One region of the Streptomyces camelliae genome, then DNA from elsewhere that is predicted to be linked to it. Evidence: riboswitches for the same ligand, from Rfam matches in the RefSeq annotation. Region 1 holds a riboswitch; each other region holds the start of a gene.

Region 1 (7,246 bases):
ACATGGGTGTGCTCACGGGGAAGACGGCGCTGGTCACCGGGGCGAGCCGGGGCATCGGGCGGGGCATCGCCGAGCGGCTGGGGCGGGACGGGGCCCGGGTCGCGGTGCACTACGGAAGCAATGAGGCGGCCGCCAAGGAGACGGTCGCGGCCGTCGAGGCGGCCGGCGGCTCGGCGTTCGCGATCAGGGCGGAGCTGGGCACACCGGGGGACGCGGCGCGGCTGTGGGAGGAGTTCGACCGCCATGCGGACGGCCTGGACATCCTCGTGCACAACGCCGGCATCGGCACCGCGCACCCGTTCGCGGAGATCGGCGAGGAGGAGTACGACCGCCTCTTCGCGGTGAACGTGAAGGCGCCGTTCTTCCTCACCCGGCTCGGGGCGGACCGGCTGCGGGACGGCGGGCGGGTGGTGAACATATCGTCGGGGCTCGCACGGACCGCCGCGATGCCCCCGTTGATGGCCTACTCGATGACGAAGGCCGCGCTGGACGTCTTCACCCGGGACCTGTCCAAGCTGCTCGGCCCGCGCGGGATCACGGTGAACTCGGTGGCGCCCGGCATCGTGGACACCGACGTCAACGCCGAGTGGCTGCGCGCGAGCGACGAGGCATGGCAGCAGGCGGCCGATTACTCGCCGCTGGGCCGGGTGGGCACACCGTCGGACATCGCCGACGTGGTGGCCTTCCTGGTCTCGGCGGACGGCCGCTGGGTGACGGGCCACTGGCTGGACGCGTCGGGAGGCTCCCTCACCTGACCGTTCCGCCCGGGCTTCCCCGTCCGTTCCCCTTCTCTTCCCCTCTCCCTCCCCCTCTCTTCTCGCGCTCGCAAACGCCGGTTCTGTTAGATTGGTCTAAACCACATAGACGCCCAGAGACCACTCCAGAACGGCAGGCCCAGCGTGGAAGTTGTCATCGTTCCGGACGCCGCGGCGGGCGGCGAGCTGATCGCCGAGGCCATGGCCCAGCTGCTGCGGCGCAAGCCCGACGCCCTGCTCGGCGTGGCCACCGGCTCCACCCCGCTGCCCGTCTACCAGGCACTGGCCGCGAAGGTGCGCGCCGGCGCCGTGGACACCTCGCGGGCCCGGATCGCCCAGCTCGACGAGTACGTGGGGCTGCCCGCCGAGCACCCCGAGTCCTACCGCTCGGTGCTGCACCGCGAGGTGCTCCAGCCGCTCGGCATCACCCTGGACGCCTTCCTCGGCCCCGACGGCACCGCCCAGGACATCCAGGCCGCGTGCGAGGCCTACGACCGCGCCCTGGCCGAGGCCGGCGGGGTGGACCTCCAGCTGCTGGGCATCGGCACCGACGGGCACATCGGCTTCAACGAGCCGTGCTCCTCACTCACCTCGCGCACCCGGATCAAGACCCTCACCGAGCAGACCCGCATCGACAACGCCCGCTTCTTCGACGGCGACATCGAACAGGTCCCCCACCACGTCGTCACCCAGGGCATCGGCACCATCCTGGAAGCCCGCCACCTGGTACTGCTCGCCACCGGCGAGGGCAAGGCCGACGCGGTCGCCGCCACCGTCGAGGGCCCCCTCGCGGCCCTCTGCCCGGCCTCCGCACTCCAGCTGCACCGGCACGCCACCGTCGTCGTGGACGAGGCCGCCGCCACCAAGCTCAAGCTCGCCGACTACTTCCGCCACACCTACACCCACAAGCCCGACTGGCAGGGGATCTAGGTCTCGCGTACGGAGCGCGCGCAAGGGCCGATGGACTAGACCAACATGGGGTGCGACGGTATACAGAGGAGATCGCGGGGCGTGCGCGTGGACTCCGGACACACGAAGCCGTGCCACGATGTGTGCCGTGGCCGATGCCAGGTCGGCCGCTTCGGCATCCGGAGCCGGGAAGGCAGAGCATGAGCACCGACGTCAGCAGTGCGGAGAACGAGGCCGGCACAACCGTCCGTACGGCGCGCGTGCCCAAGTACTACCGCCTGAAGAAGCACCTGCTCGACATGACGGAGACGCAGGCGCCGGGCACGCCGGTCCCGCCCGAGCGCACGCTGGCGGCCGAGTTCGACACCTCCCGGACCACCGTCCGCCAGGCCCTGCAGGAGCTGGTCGTGGAGGGCCGGCTGGAGCGCATCCAGGGCAAGGGCACCTTCGTCGCCAAGCCCAAGGTCTCCCAGGCGCTCCAGCTCACCTCCTACACCGAGGACATGCGTGCCCAGGGTCTGGAGCCGACCTCGCAGCTGCTGGACATCGGGTACATCACGGCCGACGACCGGCTCGCCGAGCTGCTCGACATCACGGCCGGCGGACGCGTGCTGCGCATCGAGCGGCTGCGCATGGCCAACGGCGAGCCGATGGCGATCGAGACCACGCATCTGAGCGCCAAGCGCTTCCCGGCCCTGCGCCGGTCCCTGGTGAAGTACACGTCCCTCTACACCGCGCTCGCCGAGGTCTACGACATCCACCTCGCCGAGGCCGAGGAGACCATCGAGACCTCCCTGGCCACCCCGCGCGAGGCGGGCCTGCTCGGCACCGACGTGGGCCTGCCGATGCTGATGCTCTCCCGCCACTCCCTGGACCGGGAGGGCAAGCCGGTGGAGTGGGTGCGGTCGGTGTACCGGGGAGACCGCTACAAGTTCGTCGCGCGGCTCAAGCGTCCGGCGGAGTAGGAGGCGCCGGTTCCGTGGACGTTCGCTGAATCGATATACCGATATGCGGACGAGGTCTTCCACTGCCGCGACACCGTCACCTAGATTGCCTGCGCATTACACAGGTGATCAGCGAGGGGACGGAGAGCCGTGACATGTCCGAAGCACCTGAAGTGAGACCACCGGTCGTGACACCGGTCCGCGTGATCATCGGGCTGTGCCTCGTCGCGCCCTTCGTGGCGATGCTGTGGGTCGGCTCGTACGCCAAGGCCGACCCCACGTTCATCGGCATCCCGTTCTTCTACTGGTACCAGATGCTCTGGGTGCTGATCTCCACCGCGCTCACCATGACGGCGTACCAGCTGTGGCAGCGGGACCAGCGTGCCCGCGCCGCGCAGAAGGGTGGTGGGGCGAAGTGAAGAACGGGGTCAACGGCGTCGCGCTCGGCGTCTTCATCTTCTTCTTCCTGGCCGTCACGGTCATGGGCTTCCTCGCCGCACGCTGGCGCAGGGCTGAGAACGAGCACTCCCTGGACGAATGGGGCCTGGGCGGACGGTCGTTCGGCACCTGGGTCACCTGGTTCCTGCTCGGCGGCGACCTGTACACGGCGTACACCTTCGTCGCCGTACCGGCGGCGATCTACGCGGCGGGCGCGTCCGGCTTCTTCGCGGTGCCGTACACGATCCTCGTCTATCCGCTGATCTTCACCTTCCTGCCCCGCCTGTGGTCGGTGTCCCACAAGCACGGCTATGTGACGACCTCGGACTTCGTGCGCGGCCGCTTCGGCTCCAAGGGCCTGTCCCTGGCCGTGGCACTGACCGGCATCCTGGCGACGATGCCGTACATCGCGCTCCAGCTCGTCGGCATCCAGGCGGTGCTGGACGTGATGGGCGTCGGCGGGGACAGCAGCAGCAACTGGTTCGTCCGGGACCTGCCGCTGCTCATCGCCTTCGGCGTCCTGGCGGCCTACACCTACTCGTCCGGTCTGCGCGCGCCCGCCCTGATCGCGTTCGTCAAGGACGCCCTGATCTACATCGTCATCGCGGTGGCGATCATCTACATCCCGATCAAGCTGGGCGGCTTCGACGACATCTTCGCCAAGGCCGCGCACGCGTTCAGCCAGGTCAACCCGGCGACGGGCAAGCCGCGCGGCGCGCTCGCGCCCCCGGAGGCGGGCCAGTGGACGTACGCCACGCTGGCACTGGGCTCCGCCCTCGCGCTGTTCATGTACCCACACTCGATCACCGCGACCCTGTCGTCCAAGAGCCGTGACGTGATCCGCCGCAACACCACGATCCTGCCGCTGTACTCCCTCATGCTCGGCCTGCTGGCCCTGCTGGGCTTCATGGCGATCGCGGCCGGAGTGAAGGTCAAGAACGGGCAGCTGGCGATCCCTCAGCTGTTCGAGGACATGTTCCCGTCCTGGTTCGCGGGCGTGGCCTTCGCGGCCATCGGCATCGGCGCGCTGGTCCCGGCGGCCATCATGTCGATCGCGGCGGCGAACCTCTTCACCCGCAACATCTACCGGGACTTCATCAATCCGGACGCCACGCCGAAGCAGGAGGCCCAGGTCTCCAAGTTCGTGTCGCTCCTGGTGAAGGTCGGCGCCCTGGTCTTCGTCCTCACCATGGACAAGACGGTCGCCATCAACTTCCAGCTCCTGGGCGGCATCTGGATCCTGCAGACCTTCCCGGCCCTGGTCGGCGGCCTGTTCACCCGCTGGTTCCACCGCTGGGCCCTGCTCGCCGGCTGGGCGGTCGGCATGATCTACGGCACGTTCGCCGCGTACGGGGTCGCCTCCCCGGCCCAGAAGCACTTCGGCGGCTCGGCGAAGGAGATCCCGGGCATCGGTGAGATCGGCTACATCGGCTTCACCGCGTTCGTGCTCAACGTGGCGGTCACGGTGGTCCTCACCCTCGTCCTGAGGGCCCTGAAGGCCCCCGAGGGCCTGGATGAGACCAGGCCGGAGGACTACACGGCGGACGCGGGCGACCCGGGCGTCCAGACCGAACTGGCCGGCGCCGCACACTGAAGCGCCACAGCCGATCCGCAGCGGGCCGCCGAGGGACGAACCCACGGCGGCCCGTTGACGTACGAACGGCGGCCCGTTGACATACCAACGCGCGGACTGTTGACGTGTGACACAACATCTGGGGGTGCCACGACAGCCCGGCACTAGATGTATGCTCATCCTCGCTGTCGCCGCAGGGGAATCCGGTGCGAATCCGGAACTGTCCCGCAACGGTGTACTTGTGCGCATCCGCACACAGGAGTCAGTCCGAGGACCTGCCGGCAGCACGCGCCCGGCCGTCCGGCCCGGGTGCCTTCCGACGTCCGGGCCTCGTGGAATGGGCCGGTGGACGCGACGCGTGCGCGCTCGTGGCTGCCCCCTGCCCTCCGCAAGGCCCCCGTGCCGAGCGAGGGAGAGCCCCACGTGACCATCGCGCCAGCAGATCCGGCTTCAGTCAGCGGCCTGCACACCGAGGACACCGACGGTCCCGGTACCGCGTTGCTGCGGACCCTGACCGAGCTGACCGCCGACCTCCCCGACGCCGACCCCGGCCGGGTCGCCGCCGCCGCGCTGCGCGGCCGGTCCGCCCGGGCCGACGAGGCGGAGTTGCGCGAACTGGCCACCGAGGCCGCCGCCGGGCTCATCTCCGAGGACCCCGCCTACTCGAAACTGGCCGCCCGGCTGCTGACCCTCTCCATCCGCGCCGAGGCCGCCTCGCAGGGCGTGACCTCCTTCACCGAGTCCGTCGCCGTCGGCCACCGCGAGGGCCTCATCGCCGACCGCACCGCCGAGTTCGCGCGGCTGCACGCGGCCCGCCTCGACGCGCTGGTCGACCCGAACGCCGACGACCGCTTCGGCTACTTCGGCCTGCGCACCCTGCACAGCCGTTACCTCCTTCGGCACCCGATCACCCGCAAGGTCATCGAGACGCCCCAGCACTTCATGCTCCGGGTCGCCGCCGGTCTCGCCGAGGACGACAGCGACCGCTCGGTCGACGAAGTCGCCGCGCTCTACGGGCTCATGAGCCGCCTCGACTACCTGCCCTCCTCCCCCACGCTCTTCAACTCCGGTACGCGGCACCCCCAGATGTCGTCCTGCTACCTCCTCGACTCCCCGCTCGACGAGCTGGACTCCATCTACGACCGCTACCACCAGGTGGCCCGGCTCTCGAAGCACGCCGGCGGTATCGGGCTGTCGTACTCCCGGATCCGCAGCCGGGGTTCGCTGATCCGCGGCACCAACGGGCACTCCAACGGCATCGTGCCGTTCCTGAAGACCCTGGACGCCTCGGTGGCCGCGGTGAACCAGGGCGGCCGGCGCAAGGGTGCCGCGGCCGTCTACCTGGAGACCTGGCACTCCGACATCGAGGAGTTCCTGGAGCTGCGGGACAACACCGGTGAGGACGCCCGCCGTACGCACAACCTGAACCTGGCGCACTGGATCCCGGACGAGTTCATGCGCCGGGTCAACGCCGACGAGCAGTGGTCCCTCTTCTCCCCCGCCGACGTGCCGGAGCTGGTGGACCTGTGGGGCGCGGAGTTCGACGCCGCCTACCGCAAGGCCGAGCAGGCGGGCCTCGCGAAGAAGACCATCCCGGCCCGTGAGCTGTACGGCCGCATGATGCGCACGCTCGCGCAGACCGGCAACGGCTGGATGACCTTCAAGGACGCGGCCAACCGCACCGCCAACCAGACCGCCCTGCCCGGGCACGTGGTCCACTCCTCCAACCTCTGCACGGAGATCCTGGAGGTCACGGACGACGGCGAGACGGCGGTCTGCAACCTGGGGTCCGTGAACCTCGGCGCGTTCGTGAGCGACGGGGACCTCGACTGGCAGCGGCTGGACGAGACCGTCCGCACCGCCGTCACCTTCCTCGACCGGGTCGTGGACATCAACTTCTACCCGACCGAGCAGGCGGGACGGTCGAACGCCAAGTGGCGTCCCGTCGGCCTCGGTGCGATGGGGCTGCAGGACGTCTTCTTCAAGCTGCGCCTGCCCTTCGACTCCGCCGAGGCCAAGGCCCTGTCCACACGGATCGCCGAGCGGATCATGCTCGCCGCGTACGAGGCCTCCGCCGACCTCGCCGAGCGCAGCGGCCCGCTGCCGGCCTGGGAGAAGACCCGTACCGCCCAGGGTGTGCTGCACCCGGACCACTACGACGTCGAGCTGACCTGGCCGGAGCGCTGGGACGCGCTGCGGGGGCGGATCGCCGGCACCGGCCTGCGCAACTCGCTGCTCCTCGCGATCGCGCCGACGGCCACCATCGCCTCCATCGCCGGTGTGTACGAGTGCATCGAGCCGCAGGTGTCGAACCTGTTCAAGCGCGAGACGCTGTCCGGTGAGTTCCTCCAGGTCAACTCGTACCTGGTGCAGGACCTGAAGGACCTCGGCGTGTGGGACGCGCGCACCCGTGAGGCGCTGCGGGACAGCAACGGCTCGGTGCAGGGCTTCGCGTGGATCCCCGAGGAGGTGCGGGCGCTGTACCGCACGGCGTGGGAGATCCCGCAGCGCGGTCTGATCGACATGGCGGCGGCCCGCACCCCGTTCCTGGACCAGGCGCAGTCGCTCAACCTCTTCATGGAGACGCCGACCATCGGCAAGCTCTCCTCGATGTACGCGTACGCCTG
Region 2 (7,246 bases), 3.8 Mb from region 1:
GCGCGATCTTCTTCTCCGCGTTCGGCTTGTGCTTCAACTGCGCGTGCCGTACGGCGATCCCCGCGACCCGGCCCGCCCGCTCGGGGTCGGCGACGTACACCGGGACCTCGTCGGGGCCCTGCTCCTTGAAGGAGAACGGCACGGTGATCAGGCGGCCGTCGAACTCCGGGATCGCGACCTGCATCGCCGCGTCCATGGGGGAGAGGGCGGCGTCCGACTCCTCCCAGGCCTTCTTCGACGAGGTGAGGCAGAGCCCCTGCAGCACAGGGACGTCGAGGTCGGCGAGGGCGCCGATGTCCCAGGCCTCCTCGTCACCGCCCGCCGAGGCCTGCGAGGCGTGTGTGCCGCCCGCCGCGAGCACAGTGGCGATCAGCGCGTCGGCCCCGCCCAGCAGCTCGTACAGCCCCGCGTCCGCGCCGCGCAGCGAACCGCAGTACACCGCAAGGGCGTTGGCGCCCCGCGCCTCGATCGCGTCGCAGAGGGTGTCCACGAAGGCGGTGTTGCCGCTCAGCTCGTGCGCCCGGTAGAAGAGCACGCCCACCGTCGGCCGGCCGTCGACGCGAGCACGCTCACCGTGCACGCCGTACGCCGGCATCGTGCGCGGCTCCTCGAAGCCCTCGCCGGTCAGCAGCACGGTGTCGGACAGGAACCGGGACAGCTCCAGCAGGTTCGCCGGGCCGCCCTCGACCAGGTACCGCAGCGCCTCCGCGACGACCCCGGCCGGCACCGACGACTCGGCCATCAGCTCCGCGTCCGGCACGGCCTCGCCGCCCAGCAGCACGGTCGGGATCCCGGCCGCCTTCAGCGCGGCGAGCCCCTCCTCCCAGGCCCGCTTGCCGCCCAGCAGCCGTACGACGGCGAGGCCCGCGCCCGCCAGCAGCTCCGGCAGCTCCTGCCCGACGTCCACCCGGGTCGGGTTGCCGATGCGGTAGTCCGCACCGGAGGCCCGAGCCGCCAGCAGATCCGTGTCGGCGGTGGACAACAACAACACTGTGCTCATGCGGGCGCTCCCGGTGGAATGAAAGGCAGTCCTTGCGGCGCGCCCGACTCGATGAGCCGCCACAGCGCGTCCGTGTCCGCGTGCTGTTCGATCAGATCGCCGAGCCGGTCGAGCTGCTCCTCGCGCAGCGCGGCGAAGGAGGTGTCCGGCGCGGGCACGAAGCGGCGGCCCGCGGCGGCGGCCACCTCGCGCAGGAAGGCCCGCCGGAAGCAGTCCGACTCCAGCGAGCCGTGCCAGTGGGTGCCCCAGGTCCGGCCGACCCGGCAGCCGTCGAGGAAGGCTTCTCCGCCCGTGATTTCGGCGACGCCGTGGTGGATCTCGTACCCTTCGACCCGCTCGCCGAGGGCCTCGCCGACCGGCCGGGTGAGCGTCTTCTCGCGGGCGAACCGCACCCGCACCGGCAGCACCCCGAGCCCGGGGACCGCGCCGGCGCGCGACTCGACCTCGTCCTCGATGTGCTCGCCGAGGATCTGGAAGCCGCCGCAGATGCCGAGGATCGGCCTCTGATCAGCGGCCCTGCGGACAAGGGCGTCGGCGAGGCCCCGCTCCCGCAGCCACTCCAGCGCCCGTACGGTCCCGCGCGTGCCCGGGATCACCACGAGGTCCGCGTCGGCCAGCTCCTCCGGGCGGTCCACGAACCGCACCACGACGCCCGGTTCGGCGGCCAGCGCGTCCACGTCCGTGAAGTTGGACATCAGCGGGATCGCGCACACGGCGACCCGCAGCACGTCCTCGCCGACCGGGGGAGTGACGGCCGACTCCCGGACGGTCCCGCGCAGCGAGACACTCCCCCACGCTCGGCTTCGCTCGCGCGGGGGGACCCCCATCCCGTCCTCCTCGTCGATGCCGAGCCCGTGCCGGAACGGCAGCACACCGTACGTCCCGCGCCCGGTCAGGCCCTGGAGCATCTCCAACCCCGGCTCCAGCAGCGAGACATCGCCCCTGAACTTGTTCACCAGGAACCCCGCGATCAGCTCCTGGTCCTCGGGCGAGAGCAGGGCGACGGTGCCGAAGAAGGAGGCGAAGACGCCCCCGCGGTCGATGTCCCCCACCACCAGCACGGGCAGCCGCGCGTTCCGCGCGATCCCCATGTTCACGATGTCGGTCCGGCGCAGATTGATCTCGGCCGGGCTGCCCGCCCCCTCACAGATCACCGCGTCATACGTGCCCCGCAACTCGGCCAGACAGTCCAGCACCGTGCCGAGGAGCTTCTGCTGCCGCCCGCCGTGGTAGCCGCGTGCGCTCAGCTCGCCGACCGGCTTGCCCAGCAGCACCACCTGGCTGCTCTGCTCGCCGCCCGGCTTGAGCAGCACGGGGTTCATCAGCGCGGTCGGCTCGATCCGGCACGCCTGGGCCTGCATGGCCTGCGCCCGGCCGATCTCCGCGCCCTGACGGGTCACGAAGGAGTTGAGCGACATGTTCTGCGCCTTGAACGGCGCGACCTTCACCCCCTGACGCACCAGCCACCGGCAGATCCCGGCCGTCACGACGCTCTTGCCGGCGTCGGAGGTGGTGCCGGCGACGAGGAGTCCCCCGTTCACTTCCCACGTCCCTTCAGGCTTTTGACGAGGAGGCGCGCGGCGACCGTGGTGCCGAGCGCGAGGAGGCCGACGCGGCGGGAGAGCCGTACGGCCCGGTCGATGTCGGTGACCCGGACGGCCCGGCCCATGTCCCCGTTGAGGACGGGCCGGTGCTCGACGCGGCCGCCGTAGGAGAGGGTGCCGCCGAGGCGCACGCCGAGCGCGCCCGCGAAGGAGGCCTCCACGGGCCCGGCGTTGGGGCTCGGGTGCATGCCGGCGTCGGCCTTCCAGGCGCGCAGGGCACCCCGCGGGTCGGGACCGGCAGCGGCGGCGAGTACGGCGGTCAGCCGGGCCCCCGGCCAGCCGGCCACGTCGTCGAGGCGGGCGGAGGCCCAGCCGTAGCGGCGGTGGCGAGGGGACTTGTGACCCACCATCGCGTCCAGGGTGTTGACGGCCCGGAACCCGAGCAGCCCCGGCACCCCGGCCACCGCACCCCACACCAGCGCGCCCACGACGGCGTCGGAGGTGTTCTCGGCGACGGACTCGACCACGGCCCGCGCGATCCCGTCGGCGTCCAGCGCCTGCGGGTCCCGGCCGCACAGATGGGGCAGCCGGGCACGGGCCGCCTCGATGTCCCCGGCCTGCAGCGCCCGCCCGATCGTGCCGGCCTCGCGGGCCAGCGAGGTGCCGCCGACGACCGCCCAGACGGCGGCGGCGGTCAGCGCGGCGGAGGCGGCGGGGGAGGGGCGTACGGCGCGCGCGGCTACCGTGCCGAGGGCGACGGCGCCGCCCGCGCACACGACGGTGTGCAGCGCGCCCCAGCCGCGGTGGTCGCGCCACAACGCGCCTTCCACGGCCGTGGCCGCCCGCCCGAACACGGCGACCGGATGCCCGCGGCGCGGATCGCCGAGGAGCAGGTCCCCGAGAAGGCCGGCGGCGGCGCCGTACGCGTAGGAGCGATCGGCACCCATGGGCTCAGCCGGCCGTGGGTACAGGAGCGGGCCTGACAGGGGTCCTTCGGCAGCCGGGCATGGCGATCGTTGTCCTCACTCAGGGTGTCCGCGCCCTGGTTCGACGGAGATTCGGCGGTGAGAGTTCCTGGCTCCCGGGGGTTCTTCCCCGGTGACAGTGGCGGGACCGCGCCGGATTCGCACCGGCTTCCTCTCCTGCCGCCGTACATGGCCTGGGCAGTCCACCACGTGTCCGGAACGGCCGTCAACTTGCCGTTGACCTGCAGGGGGAGAGTGTGCCGATCCCCACATCGCCCGGGTCCGGACATGCGGCAGGGCTCCTCTCCGGAACGAGCCGGAGAGGAGCCCTGCCGAGGTGTGGTCAGACCTTCGCCACGATCAGATACATGCCGTACGCCACCGCCGCCGCGCAGGCCGCGAAGCAGACGTAGGCGCCGGTGACGGCGAGGGCCGCGGAGTTGCCCTGGGCCGCCGCCTTCTCACGCCGCGCCAGAGCGCTCACCCCGAGGGTGAACACGGCCACCAGGCCCACCGTGACCGCGAGGCTGACGCCGAAGACGGAGCCGATGGCCGACCAGTCGATCTTCATGATGCTTCCTTCGGTAACCGGGTGGCCGGGGTCAGACGGTGGCGGCCGGCGGAGTGGCCGAGGTGGCTGCGGCCGGGGTGGCCGGGGCGACCGGTGCGGCGGCGGCCGGGGAGGCGATCGTGGCCGTCAGGTCCTCGCCGATCGTGCCCGCCGGGGGCGGGGTGACGGCGGCGATGGCGGTGGTCACCACGCCGGCCGGCTCCTCGGTCTCCTCGACGACGTTGGTGTGGTCCACGACCTCGCGGCGGGAGATCTTCCAGATCGCGGCGCTCGCGGCGACCAGGAAGACGGCGACCGCGGCGGTGCCCCAGTCACCGAGGTCCGTGACGGACTCGGCGCCCGCGCCGACCAGCGCGGCGGCCGGAAGGGTGAGGACCCAGGCGATGGCCATGCGGGTCGCGGTGGACCAGCGGACCACACCGCCCTTGCGGCCGAGGCCCGTGCCCATCACCGCGCCGGAGACGACATGCGTGGTGGAGAGGGAGAAGCCCAGGTGGGAGGAGGCCAGGATGGCGGTCGCGGCGCTGGTCTGGGCGGCGAAGCCCTGGCGCGGCTCCAGGTCCGTCAGGCCCGTGCCCATGGTGCGGATGATGCGCCAGCCGCCGATGTAGGTGCCGAGCGCGATGGCCAGGCCCGCGGAGAGGATCACCCAGGTGGGAGGGTTCGAGCCCGGGGCGAGGGAGCCGCCCGCGATCAGCGCGAGGGTGATGATGCCCATCGTCTTCTGGGCGTCGTTGGTGCCGTGGGCGAGGGAGACCAGGCCGGCGGAGGCGATCTGGCCGACGCGGTAGCCCTTGCGGGTGGCCTCGCCCTCGGCCGTGCCGCCGATGCCGTAGGACAGGCGGGTGGACAGCAGGGCCGCGACGCCGGCGACGAGCGGTGCGGCGACCGCCGGGAGGAGCACCTTGGTCACCAGCACGTCGCCGTGCACGGCGCCGAAGCCGGCGGAGGCGACCGTGGCGCCGATCAGGCCGCCCATCAGGGCGTGCGAGGAACTGGACGGCAGGCCCACCAGCCAGGTCAGCAGGTTCCAGAGGATCGCGCCGACCAGGGCGGCGAAGATGACCTCGGGACGGATCCCCTTCTCGTCGACGAGACCCTTGGAGATCGTCTTCGCGACCTCCACGGAGAGGAAGGCGCCCACCAGATTCAGGGCGGCCGACATGGCAACTGCGATCTTGGGCTTCAGGGCGCCTGTCGAGATGGTGGTGGCCATCGCGTTGGCGGTGTCGTGGAAACCGTTCGTGAAATCAAACGCGAGTGCGGTTACCACCACAATCGCGAGGATCAGCGAGAAGCTTTCCATTTACCCAGGCAATCGTTCGAGGTCATTGGCTGGACGACCGTAGGCAACCTGGGTGAACGGAAGGTGAACTGGGGCAGGCGTGGCGATGTCCGGAGAGGGCGGGTGGGATTCCGCTTGCCGTCTTGTGTCGCTCGGGACCCAGGCGCCCCTTGGCTACTGGCCGCGCGCGAAGGTCCGCAGCCGGTCGGCCGGCCCGTTGAAGAGATTCTGGTCACCCGGAAAGGTGCCCTCGGTGCCGTACTGCCAGAACGTCCAGTACCGCCAGCCGCCCGGCAGCGTCCCTGGTCCGGCGGTGCCGTGCCGGGCGATCCACAGCGCGTGACTGGAGGAGAACGCACGGCTGTTGCCGGTGCAGAGCTTCCACCACTGGGTGGTCGTGTAGATCACCGGACGGCGCCCGGTCTCCTCCTTCACCTCGTCGCTGAAGGCCCGGATCCAGCGGACCATCTTCGCCTTGCTCAGCCCGTAGCACTTGAGCTTCGCGCTGTACGGGTTGTATTCGATGTCCAGCGCGGGCGGCAGCGTCCAGCCGTCCGCCTGCCAGTCGCCGCCGTTGCGCACGAAGAACGCGGCCTGCGCCGCGCCGGAGGACTTGTCCGGCAGCGCGAAGTGGTACGCGCCCCGGAGCAGGCCCGCGTCGCGTGCGCCGTCGTACTGCTCGTCGAAGTAGGGGTTGTGGTAGTCCGTGGACTCGGTCGCCTTGACGTAGACGAACCGTGCGCCCTTCGTCCGGGTGGACGGCCAGTCGACGTGCTCCTGGTGCGAGGAGATGTCGTGCCCCTGGGGCAGGGCCGAGACCAGCGCCGGGGGCCCGGCTGCGGCCGCGGGCACCGCGAGGGCGAGCGCCGCCGTGGCCGCCGTGACGACACCGGCGCGGCGGCGGAAGGGGGTGCGTTCACTGGCCATGCGTCTCCCCGGGTCGGCGGACGAGCGGTCGTCCACGGGCAAGAGGGATCATTCAAGGCCCGGCGCCCACCGAAGCAGCGCCTTTTTCCGGCGTTTCGTGGCGACTTCCGCCCGTTCGGAGGCACCCGTTTCCGGGTCGCCTTCCGCCGCACACCGCCTCCGGCGGACCACGGCTGGCAGGATCGCGGAATGGCTGAGCGGTGACGGCTGAGCGGTGACGGCGGATCCGGGAAGGACTTCGGTGGACGAGGAACACGGACAGGGACACGGACAGGGACGGGAACAGGAACGGGAACGGGAACAGGAACAGGAACGGGCGTGGTCGGACCTGGTCGCGGCGGCGCGGCGGACCGTCGCCGACGGGCTGGTCGTCGGCACCTCCGGCAACGTCTCGGTGCGCGTAGGGGACATCGTGCTGGTCACCCCGTCGGGCGTCCCCTACGACCGGCTCACCCCGGACGACCTCACCGGCGTGGACCTCACCGGCCGCCAGGTGCTCGGCACCCTGGTGCCGACCAGCGAGCTCCCCATGCACCTCGCCCTCTACCGCACGACCGACGCCCGCGCGATCGTCCACACCCACGCCGTGCACGCCACGGCGGTCTCCACGCTCGTGTCCGAGCTGCCGCCGGTCCACTACATGGCCGCGGCCCTCGGCGGCCCCGTCCGGGTCGCCCCCTATGCCGCCTACGGCACCGACGAACTGGCCGAGAACATGCTCCGCGCCCTGGCGGGCCGCTCCGGCTGCCTGCTGCAGAACCACGGCACGATCACCTACGGCACCACCCTCGACCAGGCCTACGACCGCACCGCCCAGCTGGAGTGGATGTGCCGCCTGTGGCTGACGGCGTCCTCGGTACCAGGCCTGACCCCGACCCTGCTGACCGAGGCCCAACTGGCGGAGGCGGGGGAGCGGCTGCGGGGGTACGGGCAGCGAAAGTGAGCCCGCGCCGC
Region 3 (7,246 bases), 1.5 Mb from region 1:
TCACCGAACTCGTCGCCGGCGAGTACACCCTGGCCGCCAGCGCCCCCGCCTTCCGGCCGGCCGCCCTCCCCGTCACCGTGCAGGCCTCCCGGGAGACCCGGCAGGACGTCGAACTCGCGGGCGGCGCCATGCTCAGGGGCACCGTCCGGGCGAGCGGCGGCCGGCCCGTCGAGGACGCGCGCGTCACCCTCCTCGACGCCGCCGGCAACGTCGTCGACACCCTCACCACCGGATCGGACGGGACGTTCCGGTTCGTCGACCTGTCCTCCGGCGAGTACACCGTCATCGCCGCGGGCTACCCGCCGGTCGCCACCGTGCTCCAGGTCGCGGGCGGCGGCCGCACCGAACGCGACCTGCAGCTGGGGCACGAGGACTGACCGGGCGGGGGCAGGGGGCGTCCGCGGGGCGCTGAGCTGCGCGCCGGTGCGATTCGGTGAAACCAATTCCAGGATTGGCACACATCGCGACCGGCCGCCGCCGTACGGTAGTGGCAGGCTTCACAGATCGTTTGCGAACAGCCGCGGGGAGAAAGGGCCTGGGCCATGGATTTCGGCGACGACCGTGGCAGCACGCGGGACACGCCTCCCGGCCGCGGCGCGGATGACGCCGCCGCGGGCCGCATTCCGCTGGCCGTGGTCGTCGTCGACCGCGCCGGCCTCGTGTCCCACTGGAGCAGCGGAGCCCGGCGGCTGTTCGGCGCCGGACGCGAGGACGCCGTAGGACGGCCCGCGGCCGATCTGCTGCCGGTCTCCGGAGTCCTCCCCGACGACGCGCACGGCGACATGCACGACGACGCGATGTCCGGCGCGTACCCGCGTCACGACGGGCCCGGCCCCGATCTGGAGGCCTCGCTCGACGGGCACACCGGCTACGCCACGGCGGGCCGTGCCCGCATCGCCGCACCCGGTGTTCCCGCCGGCGAGCGGCTCGACGTGCTGTGGTGGGCCTACCCGCTGGTCGGCCCCGGCCCCTCCCGCCTGCTCGTGCTCGCCGCCGACGCCGGCCGGCTGCGCGAGGAACGCGGCTACGACGACGAGACCGCCGAGCGCATCTCACCCGGCTTCGCCCGCCACACCGAGCTGCCCGCCTCCGACGAGCTGGAGCGGCGGCTGCCCGAGATCCTGCCCAACATGGGCCCGGGACTCAGCTCCCGCATCGTCGCCCAGGTCCTCGAACTGGGCTATCCGGTCCTGGAGTTCAGCCAGTTCGACCGGGTGCCCGTCACCCCGTACTGGGGCGTGCCCCGCCGCCCGGGCCGCCGCCGCGCCGAACCCGTCGTACCGCAGCAGCGCACCGGCGCACCCGTCCTGGTCCCGGCCGGCGCCGAGGAGGACCTGGAGTACGCGGCGGTGCGCGAGCGGCTGGAGTTCCTCAACGAGGTCAGCTCCCGCATCGGTTCCTCGCTCGACCTCGGCGAGACCATCCGCGAGGTCACCAGCGCCGCCGTACCCCGGTTCGCCGACTTCGCCGGCACCCATCTACGCGCCGCCGTCCTCGCCGGCGAGGGCTTCCCGGACGGCCCGCCGGACGCGCAGACCGTGATGTTCCGCGTCTGGGTCGAGCACAACGACGAACCGGGCCGCTGGGACGACACCGTGCCCGTCGGCGAGGCGTTCGCCTTCCCCGAGCACACCCCGTTCTACAAGTGCATGGTCACCGGTGAGCCGGTGCTGATCCCGCGGGTCACCGAGGAGCTGTCCGAGCGGATCTCCGGCGAGTTCGAGAAGCGCGACCTCAGGCCCCTCATCGGCGGCCGTTCGCTGCTGATCGTGCCGCTCAAGGCCCGCAACGTCGTCCTCGGCTTCATGGTGCTGATGCGCCGCCCCGACCGGGTGGCGTTCGACGACATGGACCGCACCACCGGCGCCGAACTCGCCGCCCGCGCAGGCCTCGTGCTCGACAACGCCCGCATGTACACCTACCAGGAGAACGTCGCCGACACCCTCCAGGACAGCATGCTGCCGCAGGTGAACCCGCGGATGGCGGGGTGCGACGTCGCCACCCGCTATCTGCCCGGCACCCGGCTGGGCCGGATCGGCGGCGACTGGTTCGACACCATCAAACTGCCCGGCTCGCGCACCGCCCTCGTCGTCGGCGACGTCATGGGCCACGGCCTCAACTCGGCCGCGATGATGGGCCAGTTGCGCACCGCCGTACAGACCATGGCCGCGATGGAGACCCCGCCCGCCCAGCTTCTGCGCAACCTCGACGACCTGGCCCGCCGGCTCGGCGACACCTACCTCGCCACCTGCCTCTACGCCGTCTACGACCCGATCCGCGGCGAGCTGCACCTCGCCAACGCCGGCCACATCCCGCCCGTCCTGGTGCGCGCCGAGGACGGCAGCAGCGAACTCCTCGACCTGCCGACCGGCGCCCCCATAGGCGTCGGCGGTGTCGCGTTCGAGTCCGTGCGGGTCAAGGTCGCGCCCGGTGACCGGCTGGTGCTGTGCACCGACGGCCTGGTCGAGGTGCGCGGCTCCGACATCGGCGAGGGCCTCGCCGCGCTGTGCGAGTCCGCCGCGCACCCCGCCGCCTCCATGGACGACGCCTGCGACACCATCATCCGAGCCCTCAACACCCGCGGCGGCCGCAAGGACGACGTCGCCCTGCTCATGGCCCGCCTCAACGGCATCCCCGGCGACCACGTCGCCGAATGGCGCTTCGACCCCGACCCGCGCGAGGTCGGCCGGGCCCGCCGTCTGGTCCGCGCCCAGCTCCTCGCCTGGGGCTTGCCGCAGGCGGTGGAGACCGCCGAGCTGCTGGTCAGCGAGGTCGTCACCAACGCCGTCCGGCACGCCGGGAGCCGGCCGGTCGACCTGCGCGTGGTCCGCGCCGACGCCCTGCTCTTCGAGGTCACCGACGACGAACCCGCCCTGCCCACCATGCTCGGCCCCGGCCCGTACGACGAGTCGGGCCGGGGCCTGCGCGTGGTCAGCCGGCTGGCCCGGGAGTGGGGCGCCACCGCGAGCGGCCACCGCAAGACGGTCTGGTTCGAACAGGCGGTCACCGGACGGAGGTGAGCGGGCGTCACGCACGGGGTTACGTGGGGCGCGCGCCCTGTCTGCGCGCACGCCCCCCGGCCTCTCCAGCGCCCGTACATCTCGTGAAGGTGGGCGTCCGCATCTTGCCCTGGCCTGGGCCTCCGCGATATCCCGATCACGGAACCGAACCGTGGGGAGAGCGCATGAACGTCTCGGACAACTACCGCAACGCCTGGGAACGTTACTGGAGCGAGACCTCGGACGAGGCGGGCGAAGCGATCTGGGACTGCGATCCCGCCCTCTCCGCCGAGCCGCACAGCGCCCTGCTGCTGCCTCACGCCGATGCGGAGCGCACCATCGTCGACCTCGGCTGCGGCAACGGCACCACGACCCGCTATCTCGCCACCCGGTTCGCCCGCGCCGTCGGCGTCGACCTCTCGCACGCCGCCGTCGAGCACGCGCGCCGCGCCACGCCCGACGACACCGCGGAGTTCCAGCAGCTCGACCTCACCGACACGGGCGCCGTCCGTGCCCTGCACGAGCAGCTCGGCGACGCCCACGTCTATATGCGGGCCGTCATCCATCAGAGTGAACCGGAGGCGCGGCCCGCGGTCGCCGCCGCCGTCGCCGAGATCATCGGCGGCGCGGGACGCGCGTTCGTCGTCGAACTCACCTCCGGCTCCCGGGACGTGCTGAGGCGTGCCGCGTCCCAGCCGGGCGGGCCGGGGCCCAAGCTCCAGCGCGTCTTCCAGCACGGGCTCAAGCCCGCCGACGCCGACGACGAGGAGATCCCGAAGCTGCTCGCCGCGGCCGGCCTGAGGGTCCTCGCCGAGGGCGAGACGACCCTGCCGCAGACCGAACACCTCGCGGACGGCACCCGCATCGACCTGCCGGCCCGCTGGTTCGTCCTCGCCGGGAAGTAGCCGGACGGAAAGACCCGGCACGCGCGCGGGCCCCGCACCGTCTCAGCCGAGGGTGCGGAGGGGGCCCGAGCCTCCCGGCCGTGCGCCCGGCTCGCGGTCGTGCCTCCGCCCACGTGAGCCGGGCGGTCCCAAGGTTCTCGGTCCATGGAGAACGGGGACGAGATCGTCACCGACCGCCGTCCGAGCCTCGACCTGGCGGAGCGGCACCTGCAGCAGGTGGCCGAGCAGAGGCCGGCGCTGCTGCACGGCCGCCGGAACCTCGCCGGCAGCGGCTCGGCCGGAAGCAGGACCGCGATGTGCTGGGACCTCCCGGGCTGACGGCCATCGACCGCACGGCGGTGGCGGACCACGAGACGCGGCTGACGGCCTACGCGCGGGAGGCCCTGGCCCAGGTCCCGGGTCGCCGGCGGCTGGGCCCGGCGGCCGAGCGGACCGGCGTACCGGCCTTCACCCTGCCCGGCCACACCCCGGCCCGAGATCGCCGACCGGCTGGACGGCGACGGCCTCGCTGCTGGAGCTGCAGGCCGCCCGAGCCGGCCCGCCCGGTGGCACCGCCTCGTAGGAGTCAGCCGGTCTCTGTGGTGTGGGCGTTCCAGCGCTCCTCGACCTTGGCCAGGCGCCAGTAGGCGATGGCCATGACCCAGACGACGACGAACAGGCCGACGATGACGTAGCCGACGTTGTCCAGGTTCAGGCCCGCGATCCAGCCGGTGACGCCATCGCTCAGGCCGAGCTTGTCATGCAGGACGCCGACCAGCTCGATCGTCCCGACGAAGAAGGCGACGGCGATGGACAGACCGGTGATGGTGAGGTTGTAGAACACCTTGCGGACCGGGTTCGAGAAGGCCCACTGGTAGGCGAAGTTCATGAAGGTGCCGTCGAGGGTGTCGAACAGGCTCATGCCGGCGGCGAAGAGCAGGGGCAGGCACAGGACCGCGTACCAGGGCAGACCGGCGGCCGCGCCGTTGCCGGCCAGGGCGAGAAGCAGCACCTCGGTCGAGGTGTCGAAGCCGATCCCGAAGAGGAAGCCGAGCGGGAACATCTGGCCGGGGCGGCGGACGGACTTGGTGAGCCGGCCCAGGATGCGGTTCATGAAGCCGCGCGAGTCCAGGTGCGCCTCCAGCTCGGCCTCGTCGTACTGCCCGGCGCGCATGGCCTTGAAGACGCGGGCGATGCCGAACAGCGCCACGAGGTTGAGGGCGGCGATGAGGTAGAGGAAACCGCCGGAGACCGTGGTGCCGACGGTGCCGAGGACCTGGTGGGTCCGGGAACCGTCGTTCATCAGGGCGCCGGCGAGCTTCGCGCCTCCCGCGACCAGCGCGGCCATGACGACCACCACGCTGGAGTGCCCGAGCGCGAACCAGAAGCCCACCGACACCGGCCGTTTGCCGTCGGCCATCAGCTTGCGGGTGGTGTTGTCGATCGCGGCGATGTGGTCGGCGTCGAAGGCGTGCCGCATGCCGAGGGTGTAGGCGGTGATGCCGAGGCCGACCCCGAACGCCTTGGTGCCGACCTCATAGTGATGCGGGATCACCAGAACGAAGAGGATCCCGAAGGCCACCACATGCAGGGCGACGATCACGGCCAGCAGGCCCGCGGTTCGGACGGTGTCCTCGCGCCGCCAGCGGAAGGACGTGGTGGCGGCGGTTTCGGGCACGCCTGAGGACACGGTCATTCGGTCACGCTCCAGCACCTCGTGGATCAGCTTCGTGATGCCGTGGCCGGTCTCCTGGCTGACGGGTCGACGCGCCCGCCCCTGCCTTCCCGGCCGCGAGGCCAGTGGCAATGCGTGGGGCGGAAACTTCCCGATCACAGTGGCGAGGGCCGCTCCGGACTGAGCCCCCTGAGGGGCCGTCACCGGTCTTCCCGAACACCACGGCCCACCCACCCTAGAGTGCCGCGGTCAAGGGCTGCAAGACTGCACAACTATGCAGGTGTGATGACCGGAACGGTGCGGCTGCGATGATGAGGCCATGCATCTCGTCCCCGCGGAACGTGCCGGGCAGCGCACCATCGACGGCCACCGGGTCTGCGATGCGATCGCCGCCGTCGGCGAGCCCGAGCGCGTACGTGCCTGGGCCGATCGCTTCTCCCTGCTCTCCGACCCCGGACGCCTCTCCCTGCTGCTCGCCCTCCACGAGGCCGGCCCCATCGCCGTCTCGGACCTCGCCGTCGCCACCGGAATGCGGGACACCGCCGTCTCCCAGGCGCTCCGCCTCCTGCGCGCCGCGGGCGTCGTCGAGGGCGACAAGGAGGGCAGGATCGTGCGCTACCGGCTCGTCGACGGCCCGGTTTCCGCGCTGCTGGAACACTGCGCGTCCTCCCACGACACGGGCGCCGAGGGCTTGCCGCCCCACTAGACGCTCATGGGTCCGGGTTCGACCCGGATGCCGCATGTGGCGTGCGCCGCCTTCCCGATCCGGAACTCGGCCGGCCGGAGTCTTCGTACCCGTCGTACGGGCGCCGGCCGTGACGACACTCGGCTTGCGGCTCGGTGCCGGGGCGGATCCGCAGGCCGCTGTCACCGCGTGCGTGGCCGTGCCGGTCGTGGCGTGCCCCTGTGCGCTGGGGGTTGGCGACGCCGACCGCGTTGATGGCCGCGGCCGGACGGGGCGCGCAACTGGGCGTGCTGGTCAGCGGGCCGCAGGCGTGGGAACGGCTTCAGCACATCGACGTGGTGGTACTGGACGTGACCGGCACGCTCACCTCCGGCGACATGACCGGCGCCCGGGTCACGGCCGCGCCGGGCGGGCCGGGTGAGGAGACGGTGCTGCGGCCGGCCGGTGCGGTCTCCTGAGTTGGGATCGACGCCTCGTAGGAAGTTCCCCCGTCGGCGCGTAACGTGACGCAACATGAAGATCCTCATCAGTGCCGACATGGAGGGTGCCACCGGGGTCACGTGGCCGGCCGATGTGCTGCCGGGGACGCCGCAGTGGGAGCGGTGCCGGGCGATGTTCACCTCGGACGTGAACGCCGCCGCGGGGGGCTTCTTCGACGGCGGCGCCGATCAGGTGCTCGTCAACGAGGCCCACTGGAGCATGCGGAATCTGCTGCTGGAGCGGCTCGACGAGCGGGTCGAGATGCTCACCGGCCGGCACAAGGCGCTGTCCATGGTGGAGGGCGTGCAGTACGGGGACGTCGACGGCATCGCCTTCGTCGGCTACCACGCCGGCGCCGGCATGGAGGGCGTCCTCGCCCACACCTACCTCGCCAACCAGATCACCGGCGTGTGGCTGAACGACGCCCGCGCCAGCGAGGGTCTGCTCAACGCGCACGTCGTCGCCGAGTACGGCGTCCCCGTCGTCCTCGTCACCGGCGACGACGTGGCCTGCGAGGACGCGC

What was found. A riboswitch is a leader RNA that binds a small molecule or an ion and turns the genes downstream of it on or off. The one in region 1 is predicted to bind cobalamin.
Region 2: another riboswitch for cobalamin. It lies ahead of O1G22_RS32320 (cobalamin biosynthesis protein); the one in region 1 lies ahead of O1G22_RS14475 (ribonucleoside-diphosphate reductase subunit alpha).
Region 3: another riboswitch for cobalamin. It lies ahead of nicT (Nickel transporter NicT); the one in region 1 lies ahead of O1G22_RS14475 (ribonucleoside-diphosphate reductase subunit alpha).

What each region holds. Positions count from the first base shown of each region.
Region 1 covers NZ_CP115300.1:3,212,635-3,219,880, forward strand. Annotated here, with positions in the region: gene O1G22_RS14450 (SDR family oxidoreductase) at 3-755, shown strand; gene nagB (glucosamine-6-phosphate deaminase) at 900-1,685, shown strand; gene O1G22_RS14460 (GntR family transcriptional regulator) at 1,865-2,629, shown strand; gene O1G22_RS14465 (DUF3311 domain-containing protein) at 2,764-3,027, shown strand; gene mctP (monocarboxylate uptake permease MctP) at 3,024-4,640, shown strand; cobalamin riboswitch at 4,792-4,916, shown strand; gene O1G22_RS14475 (ribonucleoside-diphosphate reductase subunit alpha) at 5,043-7,246, shown strand, end outside.
Region 2 covers NZ_CP115300.1:7,059,091-7,066,336, forward strand. Annotated here, with positions in the region: gene cobN (cobaltochelatase subunit CobN) at 1-1,000, opposite strand, end outside; gene O1G22_RS32315 (cobyric acid synthase) at 997-2,541, opposite strand; gene O1G22_RS32320 (cobalamin biosynthesis protein) at 2,538-3,491, opposite strand; cobalamin riboswitch at 3,591-3,732, opposite strand; gene O1G22_RS32325 (hypothetical protein) at 3,853-4,080, opposite strand; gene O1G22_RS32330 (inorganic phosphate transporter) at 4,112-5,386, opposite strand; gene O1G22_RS32335 (lysozyme) at 5,540-6,292, opposite strand; gene O1G22_RS32340 (class II aldolase/adducin family protein) at 6,534-7,235, shown strand.
Region 3 covers NZ_CP115300.1:1,739,135-1,746,380, reverse strand. Annotated here, with positions in the region: gene O1G22_RS08120 (MFS transporter) at 1-377, shown strand, start outside; gene O1G22_RS08115 (ATP-binding SpoIIE family protein phosphatase) at 543-3,020, shown strand; gene O1G22_RS08110 (class I SAM-dependent methyltransferase) at 3,185-3,904, shown strand; gene O1G22_RS08105 (hypothetical protein) at 4,049-4,222, shown strand; gene nicT (Nickel transporter NicT) at 4,470-5,579, opposite strand; cobalamin riboswitch at 5,607-5,797, opposite strand; gene O1G22_RS08095 (ArsR/SmtB family transcription factor) at 5,878-6,264, shown strand; partial or broken gene O1G22_RS08090 (heavy metal translocating P-type ATPase) at 6,335-6,695, shown strand; gene O1G22_RS08085 (M55 family metallopeptidase) at 6,757-7,246, shown strand, end outside.